One region of the Kitasatospora sp. P5_F3 genome, then DNA from elsewhere that is predicted to be linked to it. Evidence: riboswitches for the same ligand, from Rfam matches in the RefSeq annotation. Region 1 holds a riboswitch; the other holds the start of a gene.
The links. A riboswitch is a leader RNA that binds a small molecule or an ion and turns the genes downstream of it on or off. The one in region 1 is predicted to bind S-adenosylmethionine.
Positions count from the first base shown of each region.

Region 2: linked by a shared signal. The riboswitch ahead of ACXJMZ_RS24460 (aminotransferase class V-fold PLP-dependent enzyme) and the one ahead of thrC (threonine synthase) in region 1 are both predicted to bind S-adenosylmethionine.

Region 1 is NZ_JBFUMY010000018.1:71,351-83,295, forward strand. It holds gene ACXJMZ_RS14355 (RNA polymerase sigma factor) at 1-643, opposite strand, end outside; gene ACXJMZ_RS14360 (copper homeostasis protein CutC) at 1,169-1,843, opposite strand; gene ACXJMZ_RS14365 (hypothetical protein) at 1,988-2,179, opposite strand; gene ACXJMZ_RS14370 (HD domain-containing protein) at 2,241-2,870, shown strand; gene ACXJMZ_RS14375 (DUF4031 domain-containing protein) at 2,851-3,120, opposite strand; gene ACXJMZ_RS14380 (hypothetical protein) at 3,117-3,473, opposite strand; gene groL (chaperonin GroEL) at 3,586-5,208, opposite strand; gene ACXJMZ_RS14390 (cold-shock protein) at 5,523-5,729, opposite strand; gene ACXJMZ_RS14395 (ubiquitin-like small modifier protein 1) at 6,311-6,589, opposite strand; gene thrC (threonine synthase) at 6,622-7,902, opposite strand; SAM riboswitch class I at 7,920-8,057, opposite strand; gene ACXJMZ_RS14405 (glucosyl-3-phosphoglycerate synthase) at 8,262-9,242, shown strand; gene ACXJMZ_RS14410 (alpha,alpha-trehalose-phosphate synthase (UDP-forming)) at 9,449-10,921, shown strand; gene ACXJMZ_RS14415 (SDR family NAD(P)-dependent oxidoreductase) at 10,953-11,693, opposite strand; gene ACXJMZ_RS14420 (hypothetical protein) at 11,797-11,945, opposite strand, start outside.
Region 2 is NZ_JBFUMY010000044.1:934-12,878, forward strand. It holds gene ACXJMZ_RS24410 (Ig-like domain-containing protein) at 86-1,330, shown strand; gene ACXJMZ_RS24415 (TetR/AcrR family transcriptional regulator C-terminal domain-containing protein) at 1,338-2,276, opposite strand; gene ACXJMZ_RS24420 (FAD-dependent monooxygenase) at 2,424-3,635, shown strand; gene ACXJMZ_RS24425 (GntR family transcriptional regulator) at 3,626-3,991, opposite strand; partial or broken gene qcrB (cytochrome bc1 complex cytochrome b subunit) at 4,072-5,604, opposite strand; gene qcrA (cytochrome bc1 complex Rieske iron-sulfur subunit) at 5,601-6,656, opposite strand; gene qcrC (cytochrome bc1 complex diheme cytochrome c subunit) at 6,665-7,474, opposite strand; gene ctaE (aa3-type cytochrome oxidase subunit III) at 7,614-8,234, opposite strand; gene ACXJMZ_RS24450 (hypothetical protein) at 8,646-9,071, shown strand; gene trpD (anthranilate phosphoribosyltransferase) at 9,177-10,253, shown strand; SAM riboswitch class IV at 10,359-10,476, shown strand; gene ACXJMZ_RS24460 (aminotransferase class V-fold PLP-dependent enzyme) at 10,530-11,888, shown strand.

The DNA of each region.
Region 1 (11,945 bases):
TCTCGCGCATCCGGCTCAGCAGCGCCGCGTCCTGCGGCGACCGACCGGCTCGCTGCTTCAGTACGCGCTCCAGGTGCGCCAGACACCGCGACCTGGTCGGGCCGATGGAGCCGCGCGGCATGTCGAGCGCCGCGCTGATCTGGTCGTAGGACATCGGCGGATCGGCCACCAGCAGGCCCAGCAGCGCCTGGCACTGCGGCTTCAACTCACGGAACGCCGAGAGGACTTCGTCGTCCCGCTCGGCCGCGAGCAGCTGCTCCTCGGGAGGGTTCTCCGCCGGACCGGCCCGGTCGAAGACCGCCGGCTCACCGATCGGAAGGCTGCGCCCCGCCTTCGCCAGACACTTGAGGCTCTCCCGTCGGGCCGCTGTCGAGATCCACTGGGCCACCCGCTCCGGATCTCGGAGTTTCTCCAGTGACTGAACGGCCCTCAGCCAAGTTGTCTGGACCACATCCTCACAGTCGGCCGAGCCCAGTCTGTGCGATCTTGCTATCGCGTAGATCAACGGTGTGTAGCGATCGACCAGTTCACCCCAGGCCTCTTGATCCCCGGCTAGACAACCGCGCACCAATTCCGCGGGCGTGTTCCCCTGCACTGCTCCCCCGTATTCGTCACCGCCGCTATCACCCCTTGTCGAGCGCACGCCACGAAACCGACTGCCCGATGCTCATTTCGCCCCAGTAACACCGGACATCTCCCGAGCTGTGCAACTCCTGTGAATCTGCTGTATGCGGGCGGCTGTCATTTACTATCGCCGCACCTCACAGCAGTGTCAACCGCCGTCCGGAGCCCCCGCCCGGCCGTGCCGAGCCGTCGTCTTACCGCCATTTCTCTCCGGCCGAAACTCGCCATTCAGCAGCCGCTCGCCATTGCCGCTGGTCAACGCCGTAGGGGCTGACTGGACACCCCGGCAATGGCGGAGTCCACCCGGTTACCGGGGCCATTCGGAGCGCCACCCCGGACCACAAAGGGGCGGTGGCTCGAAGGCGTCACCGCCATTACCTGTCGGTAACTTACCGGCGCCGCCATCTCGCACCGGAATGGAACCATCCGGTACGGCAGGAAATCCGAGACATTCGCCTGCTGAATTCCGTACGGCTTTCCCGGCTCACTCTCCTGAACGATCCTGCGCAGCACCAGCAGGACCGGTCGGACGGGGCGAGCGGTCCTAGCCGTCGATCAGGGCCCGCCAGTGCGCGACCTTGGCCGCGTCCACCGGAGTGTCCCAGCCGTTGGTGCGGACGGGGCCGCCGACGTGGAAGCCGTCGAAGCCGGCGGCTCGGAGGCCGGGGACGTGTTCGGCCCGGAGGCCGCCACCGATCAGGATCTGCTGGCGGTAGCCGGGGTCGCCCGCCTTGGCGAGTTCACCGGCCAGGACTTCCCGGCCCGCACTCACGCCGGCGGCGGAGCCGGAGGTGAGGAAGGTGTCGAGGCCGCGCAGGTCGCCGACGGCAGCGCGGACGGCAGCCCGGTCGACGCTGTGGTCGATCGCCCGGTGGAAGGTCCAGCGGCAGCCCGCGACGGCCTCGGCGACGGCCTCGGTCGCGGCCAGGTCCACCGCGCCGTCGGCGTCCAGGAAGCCGAGGACGAACTCCTCAGCGCCCTCGGCGCGCAGCGCGGCGGCCCGTGCGCGCAGCTCGTCCAGGCTGCCGGGAGTGAAGCCGTCCCGGATCCGGAGCATCACCCGGAGCGGGATGCTCACCGCGTCCCGGATGGCGGCGAAGTCCTCGACGGAGGGGGTGAGTCCGTCGGCGGCCATGTCCGCGACCAGTTCGAGCCGGTCGGCACCACCCGCCTGAGCAGCCCGGGCGTCCTCCGCCGTCAGCGCGATCACTTCGAACATTGGTCTAGACATATTGCTAACCCTGCCACATCCGGAGGCCCGTCGGCGAGCCCCCTGCACGGGGAAAAAGATCAGCCCCACCGAGCGGCGGACCTGCACTTCCCAGCATGGCCACCACCCGGCAGGGCCGCATCCGGCACCGGCTCAACCAGTGACGGCCCGCTTCCCCCTGCGTGCCGGCAGGACATAGGCGAGCCCCGACGCCGCACCCGTCAGCGCCAGCGCGGCCACCGGCCCGTTGGCACCGGTGGTCACCTTGGCGATGTCGAAGGTCGCTTCCTGCAGCACGTACGGCAGGACGGCCAGCGCGGTGAGCAGCAGCATGGGCTCCTGCATGGAGCGTTCTGTCATACGACTACATATATTCCTGCATGCTCCGTCGGGAAGAATGACCGTCATGACCACCGCGCTGCTGGACCGTTGGACCGCCCTGCTGCTCCGTGCCGGAGCCACCGTCGACCCCGGCCCGTACGGGAAGGACCTGCTCACGCGCTGGGCCGAACCGCAGCGGCGCTACCACTCCACCGCCCACCTGGCCGCCGTACTGGACCACGTCGACACGCTCGCCGCACACGCCGAGGACCCGGACGCCGTCCGGCTGGCCGCCTGGTTCCACGACGCCGTGTACAAGCCGGACCGCTCCGAGAACGAGGAGCGCAGCGCCCAGCTGGCCGTCCGCGCCCTGCGCGAGGCCGGGCTGGCCGAGGCCCTGGTCGAGGAGGTCGCCCGACTGGTCCGACTCACCGTCAGCCACCACCCCGCCCCCGGCGACCGCAACGGCGAGGTGCTCTGCGACGCCGATCTCGCCGTGCTCGGCGGTGCCCCCGAGCTGTACGCCGCCTACGCCGCCGCCGTCCGCGAGGAGTACGGCTTCGTCCCCGAGGACGCCTTCCGCGAAGGGCGGGCCGCGATCCTGCGTCAGCTCCTCGCCCTGCCCGCGCTCTACCGCACCCCCGCCGCCGCCGAACGCTTCGACGCCGCCGCCCGCCGCAACCTGGCGGCCGAGCTCACGCTCCTGGAGCGCTGACCTTCCGCCGCCGCAGCCCGGCCGCCGTCAGCCGGGCCACCAGCTCCTTGCTGCCGACCGGCAGCGCGCCGAGCCCGACCGCCGTGTCGTACCAGGCGGCGGGTATGTCGTAGTGATCGCGCTCGAACCCGCGCGCGGGGGCGCCCAGGCGCTCGGCGAAGGCGTGCAGCTCCTCGTACGAGACGTCGCTCACCAGGTGCGACCAGTGCTTCCCGTGCCCCGGCCAGGACGGCGGGTCGATCAGGATCACGACAGCGCACCCACCGGCGCCACCACGGCCGCCTCCTTGCCGCACACCCAGTGCGGCTCGGGCCCCAGCTCCGGCTCCACACTCAACGCGTGCGGGTCCCCCTCGGCGGCACAGATCTCGCACAGCGGCCAGCGCCCGTACTCCTCCAGCAGCTTGTCCTGCACGTCCTGCGCCACCAGCCCGAGCACGAAGTCCGTCCCGTCCGGCCACTGCTCCAGCCACCAGCGCCGGTGCGTCACGGCGTCCTCCACCAGCGACACCACCTGCGGGTCGGCCACGTCCCGGGCGGTCAGGTCGGCGAGGATCAGCGCCCGCGCGGCGTGCAGCGCGGCTTCGATGTCAGCAGAACTCATCCGCCCATTGTCCCGCAGTCCGACCCGACACCGGGAACGCCGCGAAGGCGGCCTCCCCCGGAGGGGAGACCGCCTTCGTGAGTCGGTCAGGACTGACTGATCCTCAGGAGGATCAGAAGTCCATGTCGCCGCCCGGCATGCCGCCGCCCGCGGGGGCACCGGCCTTCTCGGGCTTGTCGGCGATGACGGCCTCGGTGGTGAGGAAGAGCGCCGCGATGGAGGCGGCGTTCTGCAGCGCGGAGCGCGTGACCTTGGCCGGGTCGATGATGCCCGCGGCGATGAGGTCGACGTACTCGTTGGTCGCGGCGTTCAGGCCCCAACCGGGCTGCAGGTTGCGGACCTTCTCCACGACGACGCCACCCTCGAGGCCGGCGTTGACCGCGATCTGCTTGATCGGGGCCTCCAGCGCGACGCGCACGATGTTGGCACCGGTGGCCTCGTCGCCCTCGAGCTCCAGCTTGTCGAACGCGACCGCGGCCTGCAGCAGCGCAACGCCACCACCGGCGACGATGCCCTCCTCGACGGCCGCCTTCGCGTTGCGAACGGCGTCCTCGATGCGGTGCTTGCGCTCCTTGAGCTCGACCTCGGTCGCGGCGCCGGCCTTGATGACCGCGACACCACCGGCGAGCTTGGCCAGGCGCTCCTGGAGCTTCTCGCGGTCGTAGTCCGAGTCGCTGTTCTCGATCTCGGCGCGGATCTGGTTGACCCGGCCGGCGACCTGGTCGCTGTCGCCGCCACCGTCGACGATGGTGGTCTCGTCCTTGGTGATGACCACCTTGCGGGCGGTGCCCAGCAGGTCGACGCCGGCGTTCTCGAGCTTGAGGCCGACCTCCTCGGAGATCACGGTGCCACCGGTGAGGATGGCGATGTCGCCGAGCATGGCCTTGCGGCGGTCACCGAAGCCCGGGGCCTTGACGGCGACGGACTTGAAGGTGCCACGGATCTTGTTGACGACCAGGGTCGACAGGGCCTCGCCCTCGACGTCCTCGGCGATGATGACGAGCGGCTTGCCGCTCTGCATGACCTTCTCCAGCAGCGGGAGCAGGTCCTTGACCGAGCCGATCTTGGAGTTGGCGATCAGGATGTACGGGTCCTCGAAGGACGCCTCCATCCGCTCCAGGTCGGTGGCGAAGTAGGCCGAGATGTAGCCCTTGTCGAAGCGCATGCCCTCGGTGAGCTCGAGCTCGAGACCGAAGGTGTTGCTCTCCTCGACGGTGATGACACCTTCCTTGCCGACCTTGTCCATGGCCTCGGCGATGAGCTCGCCGATCTGGGTGTCGGCGGCCGAGATGGAGGCGGTCGAAGCGATCTGCTCCTTGGTCTCGACATCCTTGGCCTGGGCCAGCAGCTGGTCCGAGACGGCCTTGACGGCCTTCTCGATGCCGCGCTTCAGGGCCATCGGGTTGGCGCCGGCCGCGACGTTGCGCAGACCCTCGCGCACGAGCGCCTGGGCCAGCACGGTGGCGGTGGTGGTGCCGTCGCCAGCGACGTCGTCCGTCTTCTTGGCGACCTCCTTGACGAGCTCGGCACCGATCTTCTCGTACGGGTCCTCGAGCTCGATCTCCTTGGCGATGGAGACGCCGTCGTTCGTGATCGTGGGGGCGCCCCACTTCTTCTCCAGGACGACGTTGCGGCCCTTGGGGCCGAGCGTCACCTTGACGGCGTCGGCAAGCTGGTTCATGCCACGCTCAAGGCCGCGGCGAGCTTCCTCGTCAAACGCGATGATCTTGGCCATCGGAAGTGGTCCTCCAGGACACGGTCGACTGCACCGGACCGAGGGGCGCCCGCGACGGACGGCCCTGGTGTGCGGGGGTCTTGTCCCCTACCGCTCCCGGGGGCCTCACCGACCCGGTCCGTTGTCACTCTCATGCTGCGAGTGCTAACGCCAATGATTAGCACTCTCGGGTATCGAGTGCAAGCCCAATCGTGATAGAGACACGCGAACAGCGGGGACGCCGACGGGTCCGTACGACGATGTCGTACGGACCCGTGGACGAAGCAGGTGACGCCAGCTCGTGACCGAGCCGAGTCCTCCGAGGTTCGGAAAGGTCAGACCGCCGGCGCACGGACCATGTCCGCCTGCGGGCCCTTCTGTCCCTGGGAGATCTCGAACTCGACCCGCTGGCCCTCCTCGAGGGTGCGGTAGCCGTCCATCTGGATCGCGCTGTAGTGGACGAACACGTCCGCACCACCGTCGACCGCGATGAAGCCGTACCCCTTCTCCGCGTTGAACCACTTGACGGTGCCCTGAGCCATTCCGAACTCCCCTTGTGCTGTGCTGGCCCTTCGCGGGCCCGCAGGGATGCGGGCCCAGGTCTGAACAGGCACGCCCGAGGGAACCCCCCCTGGGCGCAGCCGTGCACGCCGCAAGCGCCCCACCGGTCCACCGCAAGGTGACCCGGCCGACGGGTGAATGCGTCGATCGCGGCTGAATGTATCCGGACAGACGCCCTCTGCAACAGGGCCAACCCTGCCGAATTCACCGGCAGTCGAAGGGGATACCGCGGGAGGAAAGCGGCAGAATACGGCAATTCACTCCGGGCATAGCGGACTCATCACCGCAAAATGCGGCCAGATTTCTGACACTTGCCTGACATCTTCTGTCTCACGCGGTCCGGCGGATGTCTCAACGGCCGGACGGGCCTTGCGTACGCGATCGGCTGGCGGTGCGTGGCGAGAGCGGCGGGAAGAGCGGGGATCCACCGACTTTCGTCGCACTCTACTCTCTCCCGCACACCCGGATTTCCACCCGACATACGGCCGCGCCGCCACCGGTACCGGAAATAGGGATTCCGGTTCCGACGACGGCGCGGCCGTATTCGGTGGGGTGCGGAGACTCAGCAGCCGCCGGCCACCGCGGGAATGATCGAGATGCCCGCGCCGTCCTTGATCTCGGTCTCCAGACCCTCGGCGAAGCGCACGTCGTCGTCGTTCACGTACACGTTGACGAAGCGGCGCAGCTTGCCCGCGTCGTCCAGCACCCGGGCGGCGATGCCGGGGTGGTTGGCGTCCAGGTCGGCGATGACGGCGCCCAGGGTGGCGCCCTCGGCGGCGACCTCGGCCTTGCCGCCGGTGTAGGTGCGCAGGATGGTCGGGATGCGGACGGTGGCGCTCATGCACGGGCTCCTAGCGGGGAGGTGAGGGGGGATCAGGCGGAGGCGAGACCGGCGGCCCGGAACGAGTCCAGGGTCGGCCGGATGGTGGCGGTCAGGCCCGCGTCGGCGACGGCGTCCAGGGTCTTCAGGCCGTCACCGGTGTTGATCGCGACGGTCTCCTTGGACGGGTCCAGCTGACCGGTCTCGACCAGCTTCTTCAGCACGCCGATGGTCACTCCGCCGGCGGTCTCGGCGAAGATGCCCTCGGTCCTGGCCAGCAGCTTGATCGCCTCGACCACCTGAGCGTCCGTCACGTCCTCGACCGCACCGCCGGTGCGGCGGGCGATGTCCAGCACGTACGGGCCGTCGGCCGGGTTGCCGATCGCCAGCGACTTGGCGATGGTGTTCGGCTTGACCGGACGGATCACGTCGTGGCCCGCCTTGAAGGCGGCGGAGACCGGGGAGCAGCCCTCGGCCTGGGCGCCGAAGATCCGGTACGGGCGGTCCTCGACCAGTCCGAGCTTGATCAGCTCCTGCAGACCCTTGTCGATCTTGGTGAGCTGGGAGCCCGAGGCGATCGGGATCACCAGCTGCTCCGGCAGCCGCCAGCCGAGCTGCTCGCAGATCTCGTACGCCAGGGTCTTCGAGCCCTCGCCGTAGTACGGCCGGAGGTTGACGTTGACGAAGCCCCAGCCCTCGCCGGCCGGGTCGCCGATCAGCTCGGAGCAGAACCGGTTCACGTCGTCGTAGTTGCCCTCGATGCCGACCAGCTCGCCACCGTAGACACCGGCCATCACGACCTTGCCCTGCTCCAGGTCGTGCGGGATGAAGACGCAGGACTTGAAACCGGCCCGGGCCGCGGCGGCACCGACGGCGCCGGCCAGGTTGCCGGTGGAAGAGCACGACAGGGTGGTGAAGTTGAAGGCACGCGCCGCCTCGATGGCGCAGGCGACCACCCGGTCCTTGAAGGAGTGGGTCGGGTTGCCCGAGTCGTCCTTGACGTGCAGCTGGGCGGTGAAGCCGAGCTCGCGACCCAGGTTGTCGGCCTTCACCAGCGGGGTCCAGCCCGGGTTCAGGTTCGGCTTGCCCGCCACGTCGGCCGGGACCGGCAGCAGCGGCGCATAGCGCCAGATCGAGGCGGGACCGGCCTCGATCCGCTTGCGCAGCTCCTCGGCGGACTCGGAGCCGAAGTCGTACGCGATCTCCAGCGGGCCGAAGCACTCGACGCAGGCGAAGCTCGGACCGAGCGGGAATCGGGTGCCACACTCGCGACAGGACAGGGCGGCAGCGGGGCCGAGGTCGACGGTCGGGGCGGCAGAAACAGCGGTAGCCATGATGGCGGAGGCCTCTCTCCTCATCTTCCCCATGACGCGGGCGCGCCACAGGACGGAATTGGCACCTGTCCCGCCGGATGACCACTGCTGGTCGGCCGTACGAGAAGGTTGCCGGGACTTCGACGGGCCGTTCCCTCAGTCCCTCTGGATGAGCTCTGTGAAGTTGTGGTCCTGCTCTCCGGCCGACCCCGACGTGCGAAGGTCTGACCGCAGTACGAAGACTGTATCCGAAGGCGCCGGGCGGGGAACCGCCCGTCCGAGTCGCGAGATGCGCCGTCCCGAGAAGCCCGACCCCAGAGTCCGAACCGAGGAGACCAGACGTGCCCGACCAGCCGACCCCGGCCGATCCGCCCGAGGAGCTGCTGCCGGAGGTGGCCGACTGGCTGCACCGGCGCTCCTGGACGACGGCCGACCGGCCCCCGGCCGACCTGCTCGCCGCCAAACGGGCCGCCGGAGCGGCCGGGACGGTCAGCGTGGTGCTGCCCGCGCTCGACGAGGAGTCCACGGTCGGCGAGATCGTCCGGGTGATCCGGCGGGAGCTGATGGAGCGGCTGCCGCTGGTGGACGAGATCGTGGTGGTCGACTCCGGCTCGGTCGACGGCACCGCCTCGGTCGCGGCGGCGGCCGGCGCCCGAGTGGTGCACCGGGACGACGTACTGGCCCGGCTGCCCGCCGCCCCGGGCAAGGGCGAGGTGCTCTGGCGCTCGCTGCTGGTCACCTCCGGCGAGATCGTCTGCTTCATCGACGCGGACCTGCGGGAGTTCGACCCGGCCTTCGTCTCCGGCATCGTCGGACCGCTGCTGACCGATCCGGGCATCCAGCTGGTGAAGGCGATGTACGACCGCCCGCTGGAGACCGACGGCGCGGTGGTCCCGGCCGGCGGCGGGCGGGTCACCGAGCTGGTGGCGCGGCCGCTGCTGAACCTGCACTGGCCCCAACTGGCCGGATTCGTCCAACCGTTGGGTGGCGAGTACGCCGCCCGGCGGTCACTGCTGGAGCAGCTGCCGTTCCCCACCGGGTACGGCGTCGAGCTGGGCCTGCTGGTGGACGCGCTCGACCGGGTCGGCCTGGACGCGCTGGCCCAGGTCGACGTCGGGGTCAGGCACCACCGGCACCAGGACGGCCAGGCGCTCGGCCGGATGGCGGCCACCATCTACCGCACCGCCCTGGAGCGGCTGGACCGCACCCACCGGCTCAAGACCACCCCCGACCTGGTCCATCCCCTGCTCACCCAGTTCACCCGCGACCCCGCCACCCGCGAGTTCACCGCCCACACCCACCCGGTCGGCGCTCTCGAACGCCCCCCGATGATCACCCTCCCGGAGTACCGGCTCCGTTGAGGCACACGGCCCGGAAGACAGGGGCTCGGGGAACTGCGACGCCGACCTCGTGCAAGGTGATCCGCATGTAGATGGTCAGTCGCTTTCGCAGTGACCCGCACGCCAGATCTCCTCGCAGTTCCCTGAGCCCCTGGACCGTAGATGCCGAGCCCCTGTGACACAGCTCGAGTGGTTTGGGTCCCCGGGTGCGAGGCAAGGTTGGTGTCATGGCCGATCTCGCGACCGAACGTTCGAATCTGACCGGGGCCGCCCCCATCCTGGTGGCCTCCAACCGGGGGCCGGTGTCCTTCACCGCCGAGGACGACGGCTCGCTGACCCTGCGCAGAGGCGGCGGAGGCCTGGTCTCGGGCCTCTCCGCGATCGACGACCCGTCCGCCGTCTGGGTGTGCGCCGCCCTCTCGGAGGCCGACCGGACCGCGGCCCGCCGCTCCCCCGACGGCCGGCTTGACCTCGGCGGCTTCGAGGTCGGCGGCCAGGCCGTCCGGATGCTGGACATCGACCCAGGCACCTTCGCCCGCGCCTACAACGGCGTGGCCAACTCCACCCTCTGGTTCGTCCATCACCTGCTGTACGAGACCCCGGTGGCGCCGGTCTTCGACGACCGGTTCCGGCGCGAGTGGGACTCCTACCGGACGTACAACACCGCCTTCGCCGAGGCGCTGGCCGCCGAGGCCGCACCGGGTGCGGCGGTGCTGATCCAGGACTACCACCTCTCCCTCGCCCCGGACCAACTCCGGCAGCTGCGACCGGACTTGAAGATCGGTCACTTCTCGCACACCCCGTGGGCCCCGCCCGAGTACTACCGGATGCTGCCGGACGACGTGGCCGCCGACGTGCTGACCGGCATCCTCGGCGCGGACCGCGCCGCGTTCCTGACCCGCCGTTGGGCGCTGGCCTTCGCGGACTGCTGCGAGGCGGTGCTCGGCGCCACCGTGGACCGGGCCGCGCTCACCGTCACGCACGCCGGCCGGACCACCCGGCTGGGCGTGCACGGTCTCGGTGCGGACGCCGACTTCCTCCGTGAGCGGTCCCACCAGCCGGACGTGGACAGCCGGTTGGCGACCCTCAAGGAAGCCGTCGGGCCACGCAGCACGATCGTCCGGGTGGACCGGACCGAGCTGAGCAAGAACATCGTCCGCGGCCTGTTGGCCTACCGGCACCTGCTGCGGTCCCGCCCGGAGTGGCTGGACCGGGTGGTGCACATCGCGTTCGCCTACCCGTCCCGGCACGACCTGCCGGAGTACCGGGAGTACACCGCCGCCGTGCAGCGGATCGCCCAGGAGATCAACGACGAGTTCGGCACCCCCGCCTGGCAGCCGCTGATCCTGCACGTGAACGACGACTTCCCGCGCTCGCTGGCCGCGTACCGGCTGGCCGACGTGGCGCTGGTCAACCCGATCCGGGACGGGATGAACCTCGTCGCCAAGGAGGTCCCGGTGGTCTCCGACGCCGGGTGCGCCCTGGTGCTCTCCCGGGAGGCGGGCGCGTACGACGAACTCGGCGAGGACGCCATCACGGTGAACCCGTACGACGTGATCGAGACCGCCGAGGCGCTGCACCGGGCGCTCACCATGCCGGCGGCCGAACGGGCCGACCGCACCAAGCGGTTGGCCGCCGCCTCGACCGCGCTGCCGCCGCAGCAGTGGTTCCTGGACCAGCTCACGGCGCTCCGCGAGTAGCCCGGGAACCACCGCCGTAGGAGCAGGCGGATCAGGCGGCGAACCCGCCGTCCACGCTGATCGCGGCCCCCGTGACGTACCGGCCGTCAGGCCCGGCCAGGTACGCCACGGTGGCCGCGATCTCGTGCGGCTCGGCGTAACGGCCCAGCGCCGTGAAGCCGTTCACCGTCTCCGCGAACGGGCCCTCGGCCGGGTTGGCCTCGGTGTCCGTCGGCCCGGGGTGGACCAGGTTGACGGTGATGCCCCGGGGGCCGAGCTCCCGGGCCAGCCCCTTGACCATGCCGACCTGGGCGGTCTTGCTGGCCGCGTACAGGGCGAGGCCGGGGAACACCACCCGCTCGGCCACGTTGCTGCCGATGCCGATGATCCGGCCGCCGCCGGTCATGTGCGCCAGCGCCGCCTGCGCGGCCACCATGGGTGCCCGCACGTTCACCGCCAAGGTGCGGTCCAGCAGGTCGAGTTCGAGCTCCTCCAGCGGTCCCATCGGGAACACCGCCGCGTTGTTGACCAGGATGTCCAGCCGCCCGAAAGTGGCGGCCGTCTGGTCCACGGCGGCCCGGACGGCCGCCGGGTCCGCGCTGTCGGCCCGGATCGCGAGCGCTCGGCGGCCGAGCTCCTTGACCTGCCGCACGACGTCCTCGGCCCGCTCGGTGTTCTGCTCGTACGTCAGCGCCACGTCGGCGCCCTCCTCGGCCAGCCGGAGCGCCACGGCCGCGCCGATCCCCCTGCTGCCGCCGGTCACCAGGGCCACATGTCCTTCAAGTCGGTTCATGTGCAAGAGCATTGTCGAACCGGGCGGTCCGGTCCGGCGGGATTCGGACCTCGCGTTCCGGGGTGCGGTGTCACCACAACCTCCGCACCCCGGAACGGCCGGCTCAGCCGGCCACGCCGACCTGGACGGCCTGACCCGGCGTCACCTTGATCTCGAGGTAGCTGTAGGTGACGCCGTGCTCGACCTTGGTCAGCGCGGGCTTGGCGGCCCCGTTCACCGTCAGGGTCGGGTGGCTGCCGACGAAGCGCGCCT
Region 2 (11,945 bases), on a different contig from region 1:
CGGGCCAACCCGGACTGCGGGCGCGGGCCGCCCGGGGCTGACTGTTCTTACGATCTGATAGGTCGTCCGTTCGAGGAGGCAGCCCGTGAAAACCAGGCACGGAGTCGCACTGACGGCCGTACTGATGCTGGCCCCGGTGGCCGGCTGCTCCTCCGGGAGTGCCCCGGCCGCGATACAGCCGGAGGGACCGGTGGACGTGAGCGGGCTGGTGCACACCTCGGCCGGCGGCGAGGTGGACCCGGCGAAACCTTTCAGCATCACCGCGGACCAGGGCGGCCACCTCACCGACGTCACCGTCACCGGAGCCGACGGCCGGGTGGTGGCCGGGCAGCTGGCGGCCGACCTGAAGAGCTGGCAGAGCACCAGCCGGCTCAAGGCGGGCACCAAGTACACGGTGCGGGTGGCCGCCGACGACGGCCGGGGCGGGCGGGGCGAGACCAGCAGCGAGTTCGGCACCGCGGCCGCGCAGCAGCTGCTCACCGCCGAGCTGGGCCCCGACTCCTCGGGCAGCGGTCTCTACGGCGTGGGCCAGCCGCTCACCGTGAAGCTCTCCGAGGCGGTCAAGGACCCCGCGGGGCGCCAGGAGGTCGAACGCGGCCTGACGGTGGTCTCCGAGCCCGCCGTGACGGGTGCCTGGTACTGGGTGGACGACAAGAACCTGCACTTCCGGCCGAAGGAGTACTGGCCCGCCAACGCGAAGATCCGGCTGAGCTACGACCTGCAGGGCGTGCCGGTCGCCGACGGCCTGTACGGCGGCGAGGCGGTCACCCGCTCACTGCGGACCGGCGACCGGGTCGAGGTGGTGGTGGACGCCGCCTCGCACTACCTGACGTACCGTCGCAACGGCCAGGAGATCAGGTCCATCCCGGTCACCACCGGCAAGCCCGGCTTCGACACCCGCAACGGCGTCAAGGTGGTGCTGGGGCAGGAGTCCCAGGTCCGGATGAACGGCGAGTCGATCGGCATCCGGGAGGGCAGCACCGAGGCGTACGACCTCCAGGTGCAGTGGGCCACCCGGGTCACCTGGAGCGGCGAGTACGTGCACGCCGCCCCGTGGTCGGTCGGCTCCCAGGGCGAGGAGAACGTCAGCCACGGCTGCACCGGCATGAGCACCGACAACGCCAAGTGGTTCTACGACCAGACCCGGATCGGCGACCTGGTCCAGGTCGTCAACAGCAAGGGCGCCACCATGGAGCGCTTCGGCAACGGCTTCGGCGACTGGAACGTCCCCTGGGACGAGTGGCTCAAGCACTCCGCCCTCGGCCAACCGGTCACCACGGCGGGGGCCCTGGGCAGCCAGGCAGCCGCCGGCGCTCCGCTGCTCGGCTGACGCGCGCTCAGGCGGCTTCGTCCAACAGGGTCGCGAAACCGTCCAGCAGGCGCTGCAGACCGAACTCGAACAGCCCGTCCAGGTCGAAGTCGTACGCGGTGTCGATCAGCCGCTCGAAGGACGGGTACCGGCCGTCGGCCAGCGCGGTCAGCAACGCGGGCTCCTGGGAGTCCAGCCACTCGTCGGCGTCCAGGCCGCTGGCGGCCTCGGCCTCGGTCTCCGCCTCGATGGTCACGGCGGTGCCCCGGATGTAGTTGAACAGGGTCAGGTGCGCGGTGAAGACCGTCGAGGTGTCGAGCCCGCGCCCCTCCAGCGAGGCCAGTACCCATTCGGTGAACGGGAGCGCGGCCGGCACCGGTCGCGGGCGGGTCAGCGAGAGCACCGGGGCCAGCCAGGGGTGGCAGCGGAAGATCCGCCAGAGCTGCCGGCCGGCCAGTTCGAGCCGGTCCCGCCAGCCGTCCGGCGCGGTGGCGGGCAGCGGCCACTCGGCGAAGGCCGCGTCCATCATCCGGGTCAGCAGCTCGTCCTTGTCGGCGACATGGCGGTAGAGCGACATGGTCGCCACGCCGAGCTCGGCGGCGACCCGGCGCATCGAGGCGGCGGCCAGACCCTCCCGGTCGGCGACGACGGTCGCGGTGCTGACGATCCGTTCGAGGGTGAGGGTCTGTGCGGGGGCGGTCCGTGCCGGGGTGGGCACCGCAACCGAGGCGCTCACCGGACGGTGCCGGGCCGCGACCACGGTGCCGACGCCCGGGACGGCGTGCACCAGCCCCGCCAGGCGCAGTTCGGTGAGCACCTTGGTGGCGGTCGCCATCGCGACGCCCCACTGCCGGGTGATCTCCCGGGTCGAGGGCACCCGGTCGCCGGGGGCCAGCTCGCCGGTCTCGATCCGCTGCCGCAGCTCGGCGACGATCCGGCTGTAGCGAGGCAGTTCCTGCTGGGTCACGCGCGCTCCTCCGTACTAGTGCACCTGAGTATGCCGTACTCCGTCCCTGGTCACCCGTGCACTAGTGCGCTTTCGCTCGAATATCCCTGTTGGGAAGGGTAGTTGGAGGCTTGCGAGTAGTGCGGCGTACGCCGTACATTCGACCGCATGGAGAACACCGACATCCTTGTTTCCGGGGCCGGTATCGCCGGCCCCGCACTGGCCTACTGGCTGCGCCGGGCCGGCTTCACCGCCACCGTGGTCGAACGCGCCCCCGCCCTGCGGCCGGGCGGCCAGGCCGTCGACCTGCGCGGCGCGGGCCGGGAGGTGATCACCCGGATGGGGCTGATGGACCGGGCCCGGGAGCTGAGTCTTGAGCAGCGCGGCCTGCTGACCGTCGACACGGCCGGGCGGGTCACTTCCCGGATGCCGGCCGACAGCTTCGGTGGGGAGGGGATCGTCTCCGAGGTCGAGATCCTCCGTGGCGATCTGGCCCGGCTGCTGTACGAGGCGACCCTGCCGGACACCGAGTACCTGTTCGGCGACACCGTCACCGGGCTGACGGAGGATGCGGACGGAGTGACCGTCACCTTCGAGCGGTCCGCCACCCGCCGGTTCGGGCTGGTGGTCGGCGCGGACGGGCTGCACTCGGTGGTCCGGGCACTGGCCTTCGGCCCGGAGGCCGGGTACGTCCGGCCGCTGGAGCTGTACACGGCCTGGTTCACCGTCACCGAGGAGCTGGGGCTGGACGGCTGGACGCAGATGTACAACACCCCCGGCGGCCGGGTGGCGACCGTCCGGCCAGGGCGGCTGCCGGGCGAGGTGCAGGCCGGGCTGAGCTTCCGGTCGGGGCCGGTCGACCACGACCGGCACGACATCGCCGGGCAGCGGGAGTTGGTGGCCCGGCGGTTCGCCGGGGCGGGCTGGCAGGTGCCACGGCTGCTGGCGGGGATGGCCGACGCGCCGGACTTCTACTTCGACTCGGTCGGCCAGGTGCACCTGGAGAGCTGGTCCCGGGGCCGGGCCGTGCTGCTCGGCGACGCCGGGTACTGCCCGACCCCGCTCACCGGGCTCGGCACCAGCCTGGCCCTGGTCGGCGCCTATGTGCTGGCGGGCGAGCTGGGCGCCGCCGGTGGCGACCACCGGGTGGCCTTCGCCCGGTACGACCGGGTGCTCCGCCCGTACGTGACCAGGGCTCAGCAGCTGCCGCCCGGCGGGGTGAAGGGCTACGCGCCGGCCGGCGCGCTGGCCATCCGGCTGCGGGACGCCTCGATGCGCTCGATGAACCGCTGGCCGATGCGGAACCTGATGGCCGCCCAGTTCGCCAAGGCGGGGGACATCGCGCTGCCCGAGTACCCCCTGACGGAGGCTCAGCGGTAGGCGAGCCCCAGTGCGGTGGTGACGGCCGCGAAGGCGTCGGTGTGGCTGAGGCCGAGGCGGGCGGCGCGTTCGGCGTACTCGGTGGCGGCTGCGGCGGCGAGGCGGTGGGCGGTGTCGCCGGTGGCGGCGATCAGGGTGCCGCGGCGGCCGTGGGTCTCGACCACGCCGTCGGCCTCCAGCTCGCGGTAGGCGCGGGCCACCGTGTTGGCGGCCAGGCCGAGTTCCTCGGCGAGGGCCCGGACGGTGGGGAGCTTGAGTCCGGTCGGCAGGGCCCCGCTCCGTGCCTGGTCGGCGATCTGGGCCCGGACCTGCTCGTACGGGGGAGTGGCGGCATCGTGGTCGACGGACAGCTGCACGGGGTCTCCTGACGGTTCGTTGGTCTCAACATACTGGCGCGTACAAAGGCCGACGGCCCGCACCGGGAATCCGGGACGCCGACCTTGCGCTTGACGCCGTTCTCGTCGAACTCGGCCGGCAGCTCGATCGGCTGCGGCTGCTCGTGAGCGGTGTACGTGTGCAGCTTGGCCGCGGGCAGCTGGGCGTGCACCTCGACGAACTCACCGTGCGGCAGGCGCTTGATGACGCCGGTCTCGCGACCGTGCAGCACCTTGTCCTTGTCGCGACGCTGGAGGCCGAGGCACCAGCGCTTGGTGACGAAGAAGGTGATCACCGGCACCACGAAGAAACCGACCCGCACGAAGTACGTGATGTCGTTCAGCGAGAGGTGCAGGTGGGTGGCGAGCAGGTCGTTGCCACCACCGATCAGCAGTACCAGGTACAGGCTGATCCAGGCCGCGCCGAGACCGGTGCGGACCGGGGCGTTGCGCGGGCGGTCCAGGATGTGGTGCTCGCGCTTGTCGCCGGTCGCCCAGCTCTCGATGAACGGGTAGACCGCGATGGCGACCAGCACCAGCGGGAAGATCATCAGCGGCACGAACACACCCAGGTTGAGGGTGTGGCCCCAGAGGCCGATCTCCCAGCCCGGCATGATGCGGATCAGACCCTCGGAGAAGCCCATGTACCAGTCCGGCTGGGCGTCCGTGGACACCTGGTCGGGGCGGTACGGGCCGTACGCCCAGATCGGGTTGACCGTGGCGATCGCCGAGACGGCCGCGATGATGCCGAAGACCAGGAAGAAGAAGCCACCGGCCTTGGCCATGTAGACCGGCATCAGCGGCATGCCGACGACGTTCTTCTCGGTCTTGCCCGGGCCCGCCCACTGGGTGTGCTTGTGGTAGAAGACCAGGATCAGGTGCGCGACCAGCAGGCCGAGCATGATGCCGGGGATCAGCAGCACGTGGATGGTGAAGAACCGCGGCACGATGTCGGTGCCGGGGAACTCCCCGCCGTACAGGAACATCTGCAGGTAGGTGCCGACCAGCGGCACGGCCAGGACCGCGCCCTCCATGAAGCGGACACCCGTACCCGAGAGCAGGTCGTCGGGGAGCGAGTAGCCCATGAAGCCGTCGAACATGCCGAGGAACAGCAGCAGGAACCCGAACAGCCAGTTGATCTCGCGCGGCTTGCGGAACGCGCCCGTGAAGAAGACGCGCATCATGTGCACGAGCATCGCGGCGACGAAGACGATCGCGGCCCAGTGGTGGATCTGACGGATCAGCAGGCCACCACGGACCTCGAACGAGATGCGCAGGGTGGAGGCGTACGCCTCCGACATCCGGATGCCGTCGAGCGGGGCGTAGGAGCCGTGGTAGACGGTCTCGCCCATGCTCGGGGTGAAGAACAGCGTCAGGTAGACGCCGGTCAGGATGATGATGATGAAGGTGTAGAGGCAGATCTCACCGAGCATGAAGGACCAGTGGTCCGGGAAGATCTTCCGCAGGTTGGACTTGGCCAGGGTGTAGAGGCCGAGCCGGCCGTCCACCCAGTCCGCGGCCGACTCCGCCTTGTTGGCGGGCTTGGCACGGGTGCTGGCCGGCTTTGCGGCACCCTTGGTGCTGCTCGCGGTCATCGGCTGCGCTCCCAGTAACTCGGGCCAACGGGCTCGTCGAAGTCGCCGGTGGCGACCAGGAAGCCCTTCTCGTCAACAGTGATCTTCAGCTGCGGCAGCGGGTGACCGGCCGGGCCGAAGATGACGCGGGCGCCGTCCGCCAGGTCGAAGGTCGACTGGTGGCAGGGGCAGAGCGCGTGGTGGGTCTGCTGCTCGTAGAGGCTGACCGGGCAGCCGACGTGGGTGCAGATCTTCGAGTAGGCGAGGATGCCCTCGAAGCCCAGTTCGGCGGACTGCTTGTCCTTGAGGTCCCCCGGAGCGATCCGGACGAGCATCAGGGCGTCCTTGGCGATCTGGACCTGGAAGTCCTCGGCGTCCTCTTCGAGGCCCTCGGGCTTCGCGAAGCTCAGCGAGCCGACGGTGATGTCCTCGGGCTTCATCGGCTCGTCGGTGTTCATGTTGATCAGCTGGATCGGCTTGGCCGGGGTGGCCTCGTTCCAGCCGGTGTGCTCCAACTTGTCCTCGGGCAGCGGCCCGAGGTCGCGGAGCAGCACCACACCGGAGAGCGGCACCAGGGCCATCGACCCGATCAGGGTGTTGCGGATCATCTTGCGGCGGCCGAAGCCGGACTCGGCGGCGCCGGTCTTGAACTGCTCGATGACGTCCGCGCGGACCTCGTCGTCGGCCTCGATCGCGTGGCGCTCGGCCGGCAGCTCGTGGTCCGACATCAGGGTGCGGGCCCAGTGGACCGCGCCCGCGCCGATGCAGAAGAGCGCCACCCCGAGGGTCAGGCCGAGCGCGAAGTTCAGCGCGCTGACGTGACCGATCGGGAAGATGTAGACGATCTTGTCGATCGGGAAGATCACGAAGGACGCGATGAACCCGACGGTCGACAGCATCGACAGGATGAAGAGCAGCGAGACCTGACGCTCGGCCCGCTGGGCAGCCCGCTCGTCGATGTCGGTGCGACGCGGCTCGTGGGCCGGCAGGCCCGGGTCGGCGAACGGGTCACCGTGGGCGGCGACTTCGGTGCCGTGGGAGTCGTGCGACTCCGGCAGAGTGTCCTTGGACATGTCGTGGCTCATGACTTCTTGGCCTTGGTGGTGTGGGCGGCGACCCAGATCGCGATCGCGATCAGGCTGCCGAGTCCGAAGATCCAACCGAACAGACCCTCGGTCACCGGGCCGAGGCTGCCCAGGGTCAGACCGCCGGGGTTGGGCTCGTCGTTGGTGGTGTGGCGGACGAAGGCCACGATCTGCCGCTTCTGCTCCTCGGGCATGATGCCCTCGGGGAAGGAGGGCATGTTCTGCGGGCCGGTCTGCAGGGCCTCGTAGATGTGCTTGGGGTCCACGTTGTCGAGGGCGGGAGCGTACTTGCCCTGCGAGAGGGCACCGCCCTGGCCCGCGAAGTTGTGGCACTGGGCGCAGTTGGTACGGAACAGCTCGCCGCCCTTGGCGATGTCGTCCGGGTTGGTGGAGGTGTACTGCTCCTTGGTCGGAGCGACCGGGCCGGGGCCGAGCGAGGCCACGAAGGCGGCCATCTGGTCGATCTCGGGCTGGGAGTAGATGGTCTTCTTCTTCGGCACCTGGGCGCCGGGCTGCTGGGCCGGCATCCGGCCGGTGCCGACCTGGAAGTCCACCGCCGCGGAGCCGACGCCGACCAGGCTCGGACCGTCCGAGCTGCCCTCGCCGTTGAGACCATGGCAGGAGGAGCAGCCCACGGCGAAGAGCTTCTTGCCCTCCTCGATCGCGAGCGTCTGCACCGAGCTGTCGGCCTGCGCCTTCTCGGCGGGCGCGAACGCGGCGTACAGCCCCCCGGTGGCCGCCAGGGCGAAGAGTAGGACGACCAGCGCCGCCAGTGGATGGCGCCGTCGTGCGGAGAGCTTTTTCACGGATTAACCCCGGGGTCAGGATCTGGTCGGCTGGTGGGCGTGCCTCGCGGCCCGGTCTGCCCGGGTCGGCTGCGGGGACGCGCGCGGTCGGTCGGTGCGGGTACGGCTCCGGCCGTCGGCCAGCGACCTGATCAGCTGGTTACTTGATCAGGTAGATGGTCGCGAACAGGGCGATCCACACGACATCGACGAAGTGCCAGTAGTACGACACCACGATCGCGGCGGTGGCCTGCTCGTGCGTGAACCGCTTGGCTGCGTACGTCCGTGCCAGGACCAGCAGGAACGCGATCAGACCACCCGTCACGTGCATGCCGTGAAAGCCGGTGGTCAGGTAGAACACCGTGCCGTACGCGTCCGAGGACAGCGAGAGGCCGTCCTTCTTGACCAGCTCGGTGTACTCGAAGATCTGGCCGCCGATGAAGATCGCGCCCATCACGAAGGTGATGATGAACCACGAGCGGAGCTTCTTCACGTCACCGCGCTCGGCGGCGAAGACGCCGAGCTGGCAGGTGAGGGAGGAGAGCACCAGGATCGTGGTGTTCACCGAGGAGAAGGGCACGTTGAGGGCGTGAGCCTTCTCGGCCCAGAACTCCGCGCCCTTGACCGAGCGGAGCGTGAAGTACATCGCGAACAGGGCCGCGAAGAACATCAGCTCCGAGCTCAGCCAGACGATGGTTCCGACGCTGACCAGGTTCGGCCTGTTGACCGCTCCGTGCGCGTGTCCGGTTTCTGTTGCTGTTGCTGTCGCCACGACGGACATTATGTCGGTCCCTTATTCCGTCTTCACGCCGGGGGGTGTACCTCGGAGTGTCCGGTGCGTGCGGTATGCCCTGTTGGCAGCCGACGGGGCGTCGGACGAGGGCTCCGAGGAGGTGGTGTCCCATTTCTGACGGTTCATTGACGGCAGGTGTACCCGTTCGCTCCGCGTGTCCCTGCGGGGCGCGGGGGTGCCGGTCGGCTAGCGGGTCCGCCGTACGAGTGGAACAGCACTTCTGGGGTGACGATCCGTCGCCCGTGTGCGCGACGGGCGTGGCGGCTCGTCCGAGGGAGATCGCGCCAGAGGGTCACCACGAGGGGTGTGCGGGAGTAGCATCCGGAGGTGAACGTGGTCCGGGTCACACCGGGCCGGAGTACAGCCATATAAGAGGACGAGTACCCGGGAGCAGGGCCCATGGCGCACACGACCGACGAGACGCTCACCGTCCTCGTCTACAGCGACGACCGGAACACCCGTGAGCAGGTCACCCTCGCGCTGGGCCGCCGCCCCGCCGCCGACCTCCCCGAGGTCGACGTGCTGGAGTGCGCCACGGTGCCCGCCGTGCTCCGCGCTCTGGAGAAGGGCGGGATCGACCTCTGCGTGCTGGACGGCGAGGCCGTCCCGGCCGGCGGCCTCGGGGTGGCCCGGCAGGTCAAGGACGAGATCTACGGCTGCCCGCCGGTGCTGGTGCTGATCGGGCGCCCGCAGGACTCCTGGCTGGCCGCCTGGAGCCGGGCCGAGGCCGCGATCTCCCACCCGGTCGACCCGGTGGCGCTGGCGGAGGCCGCCGCCACCCTGCTCCGGGCCCGGGTGGCCAAGCGCACCCCGGCCCACCGCTGAGGGGCCGTCAGCCCGGTGTCTCACCTGTAGAGAAGCACCCCGCATCCGGGTACCCCGGATCGCTAGGCTGGCTCCAGCATCCCCGATCGAGAGCTGGAGTCAGCCATGGTGAACGCACAACCTGCGAACGGCGGTAGCGACCCCACGCAGGTGGTCCGCACCTGGCCGGACCTGCTGAGCGCACTGCTGGCCGGGCAGGACCTCGGCCAGGGCGACACCGCCTGGGCGATGGACCGGATCATGGGCGGCGAGGCCACCCCCGTCCAGGTGGCCGGCTTCGTGGTCGCGCTCCGGGCCAAGGGCGAGACCGTGGACGAGATCGCCGGCCTGGTCGACTCGATGTACGCGCACGCCGTGCAACTGCACATCCCAGGACCGGCGGTGGACATCGTCGGCACCGGTGGCGACCGCGCCAAGACGGTGAACATCTCCACCATGTCGGCGATCGTCGCGGCCGCCGCCGGAGCCAAGGTGGTCAAGCACGGCAACCGCGCCGCCTCCTCCGCCAGTGGTGCCACCGACGTGCTGGAGAAGCTCGGCATCAGCCCGGACGTGACGCCCGCCCGGGTGGCCGAGATCGCCGAGGAGGTCGGCCTGACCTTCTGTCCGGCGCCGATGTTCCACCCGGCGATGCGGCACGCCGCCCCGGCCCGCCGTGACCTCGGGGTGCCGACGGCCTTCAACATCCTCGGCCCGCTGACCAACCCGGCCCGGGTCACCGCGCACGCGATCGGCTGCTTCGACACCCGGCTGGCCGGGCTGATCGCCGGTGTGCTGGCCCGGCGCGGCGCCACCGCACTGGTCTTCCGGGGCGACGACGGCCTGGACGAGCTGACCATCTCCACCACCTCGCACGTCTGGCTGGTGAAGGACGGTCAGGTCGCCGAGACCACCTTCGACCCGCGTGAGGTCGGCATCGAGCCGGTCGGCATCGAGGCGCTGCGCGGCGGCGACCCGCAGTTCAACGCGGACGTGGCCCGCCGGATGCTGGCGGGGGAGCGCGGCCCGGTCCGGGACGCCGTCCTGCTGAACAGCGCCGCCGCGCTGACCGCGCTGGAGCTGACCGACGCCCCGCTGCCCGAGCAGCTCGCGGCCGGGATGGTACGGGCCGCGGCCGCCATCGACTCGGGTGCGGCGGAGGCCCTGCTGAAGGACTGGGCGGCGGCCACCACCCGTTCCTGAACAGCGAGTTGAGGGCCCGGCAGACTGTCTGCCGGGCCTTCCTGCTGTCCGGATGGCGGACATCTGTTTGACCACTTCTCGGCGGCTCGCCTAGAGTCCTCGGCAGGTCATGAGTGACAGCGACAAGCCCCAGCTTGCTGTCCGGCAACCCTCCGTCCGTGGCGGGGTGCCCTGGGTGAGGACCGGGCTCCGCGGCGAACCGTCCGCGTGGCAAGCGCGGACGTCGGCGGCACAGCTGCACCCCGAGGTCCCGGACCTTTCCAGGAGTGCACCCTCATGTCCGTTTCCACCGAAATCTGCGCCCCGCTCGCCGTCCTCGGCCACGACGTCCAGGTCCCGCTGGTCTCCGGCGAGAAGGTCTCCTACGCCGCCCTGGACTACGCCGCCAGCTCCCCGGCGCTCCAGCGGGTCTGGGACGACGTCGCCGCTTACGCCCCGTACTACGGCAGCGTGCACCGCGGCGCCGGCTACCTCTCCCAGCTCTCCACCGACCTGTTCGAGCAGAGCCGCCGCACCGTCGAGGAGTTCCTCGACCTGCGCGAGGGCGACCAGGTGGTCTTCACCCGGGCCACCACCGACTCGCTCAACCTGCTGGCCGGTGTGCTGCCGGCGGGCACCCGGGTGTTCGCCTTCGAGACCGAGCACCACGCCTCGCTGCTGCCCTGGCGCCGGGACGGCCTGACCGTCAGTTACCTCCGGGCCCCGCGCTCGCACGCCGAGGCCGTCGCCGCACTGGACGCCGCGCTGGCCGAGCAGCCCGCCGAGCACCGGCTGTTCTGCGTCACCGGCGCCTCCAACGTCACCGGCGAGCTCTGGCCGGTCGCCGAGCTGACCGAGGTCGCCCACCGGCACGGCGCCCGGGTGGTGCTGGACGCCGCCCAGCTCGCGCCCCACCACCGGGTCTCGGTGCGGGAGTTGGGCGTGGACTGGATCGCCTTCTCCGGCCACAAGCTGTACGCCCCGTTCGGCGCCGGGGTGCTGGCCGGGCGCAGCGACTGGCTGGACGCGGCCGAGCCGTACCTGGCCGGCGGCGGCGCCAGCCGGACGGTGGCCCGCGAGCTGGACGGCTCGGTCGCGGTCGAGTGGCAGACCGGTCCGGCCCGGCACGAGGCCGGCTCCCCGAACGTGATCGGCGCCTACTCCATCGCCTCCGCCTGCCGGGCGCTGACCGAGGCCGGGTTCGACGCGCTGGAGGCGCGCGAACAGCAGCTGATCGACCGTCTGCAGGCCGGTCTGGCCGCGATCCCCGAGGTCCGGGTGCTCAGCCTGTTCGGCGAGCAGGCGGCCCGGGTCGGGGTGCTCTCGTTCGTGGTGCAGGGGTGGAACAGCTCGCACTTCTCGGCGGCGCTCTCGGCCGAGTACGGGATCGGCGTCCGGGACGGGCTGTTCTGCGCCCACCCGCTGGTGCGGACCCTGCTCGGCGGCGAGGAGACCGCACCGTCCGAGTGCGGGGCGCCGGAGCCGTCGCTGCCCGGCGAGCGCAGCCTGAACGCGATCCGGGTCAGCTTCGGCGCCGGGACCCCGGACGAGCACCTGGACCGCTTCCTGGCGGCCGTCCGCGACCTGGTCTCCGACGGGGCGGCCTGGACCTACCGCAACGAAGGCGGGCGCTGCGTGGCCGACACCCGGCGGTAAGAGGTGCACTACCAGGGGCTCGGGGCCCTGCTGATTGGCGGCTCCGCCGCGGGGCGA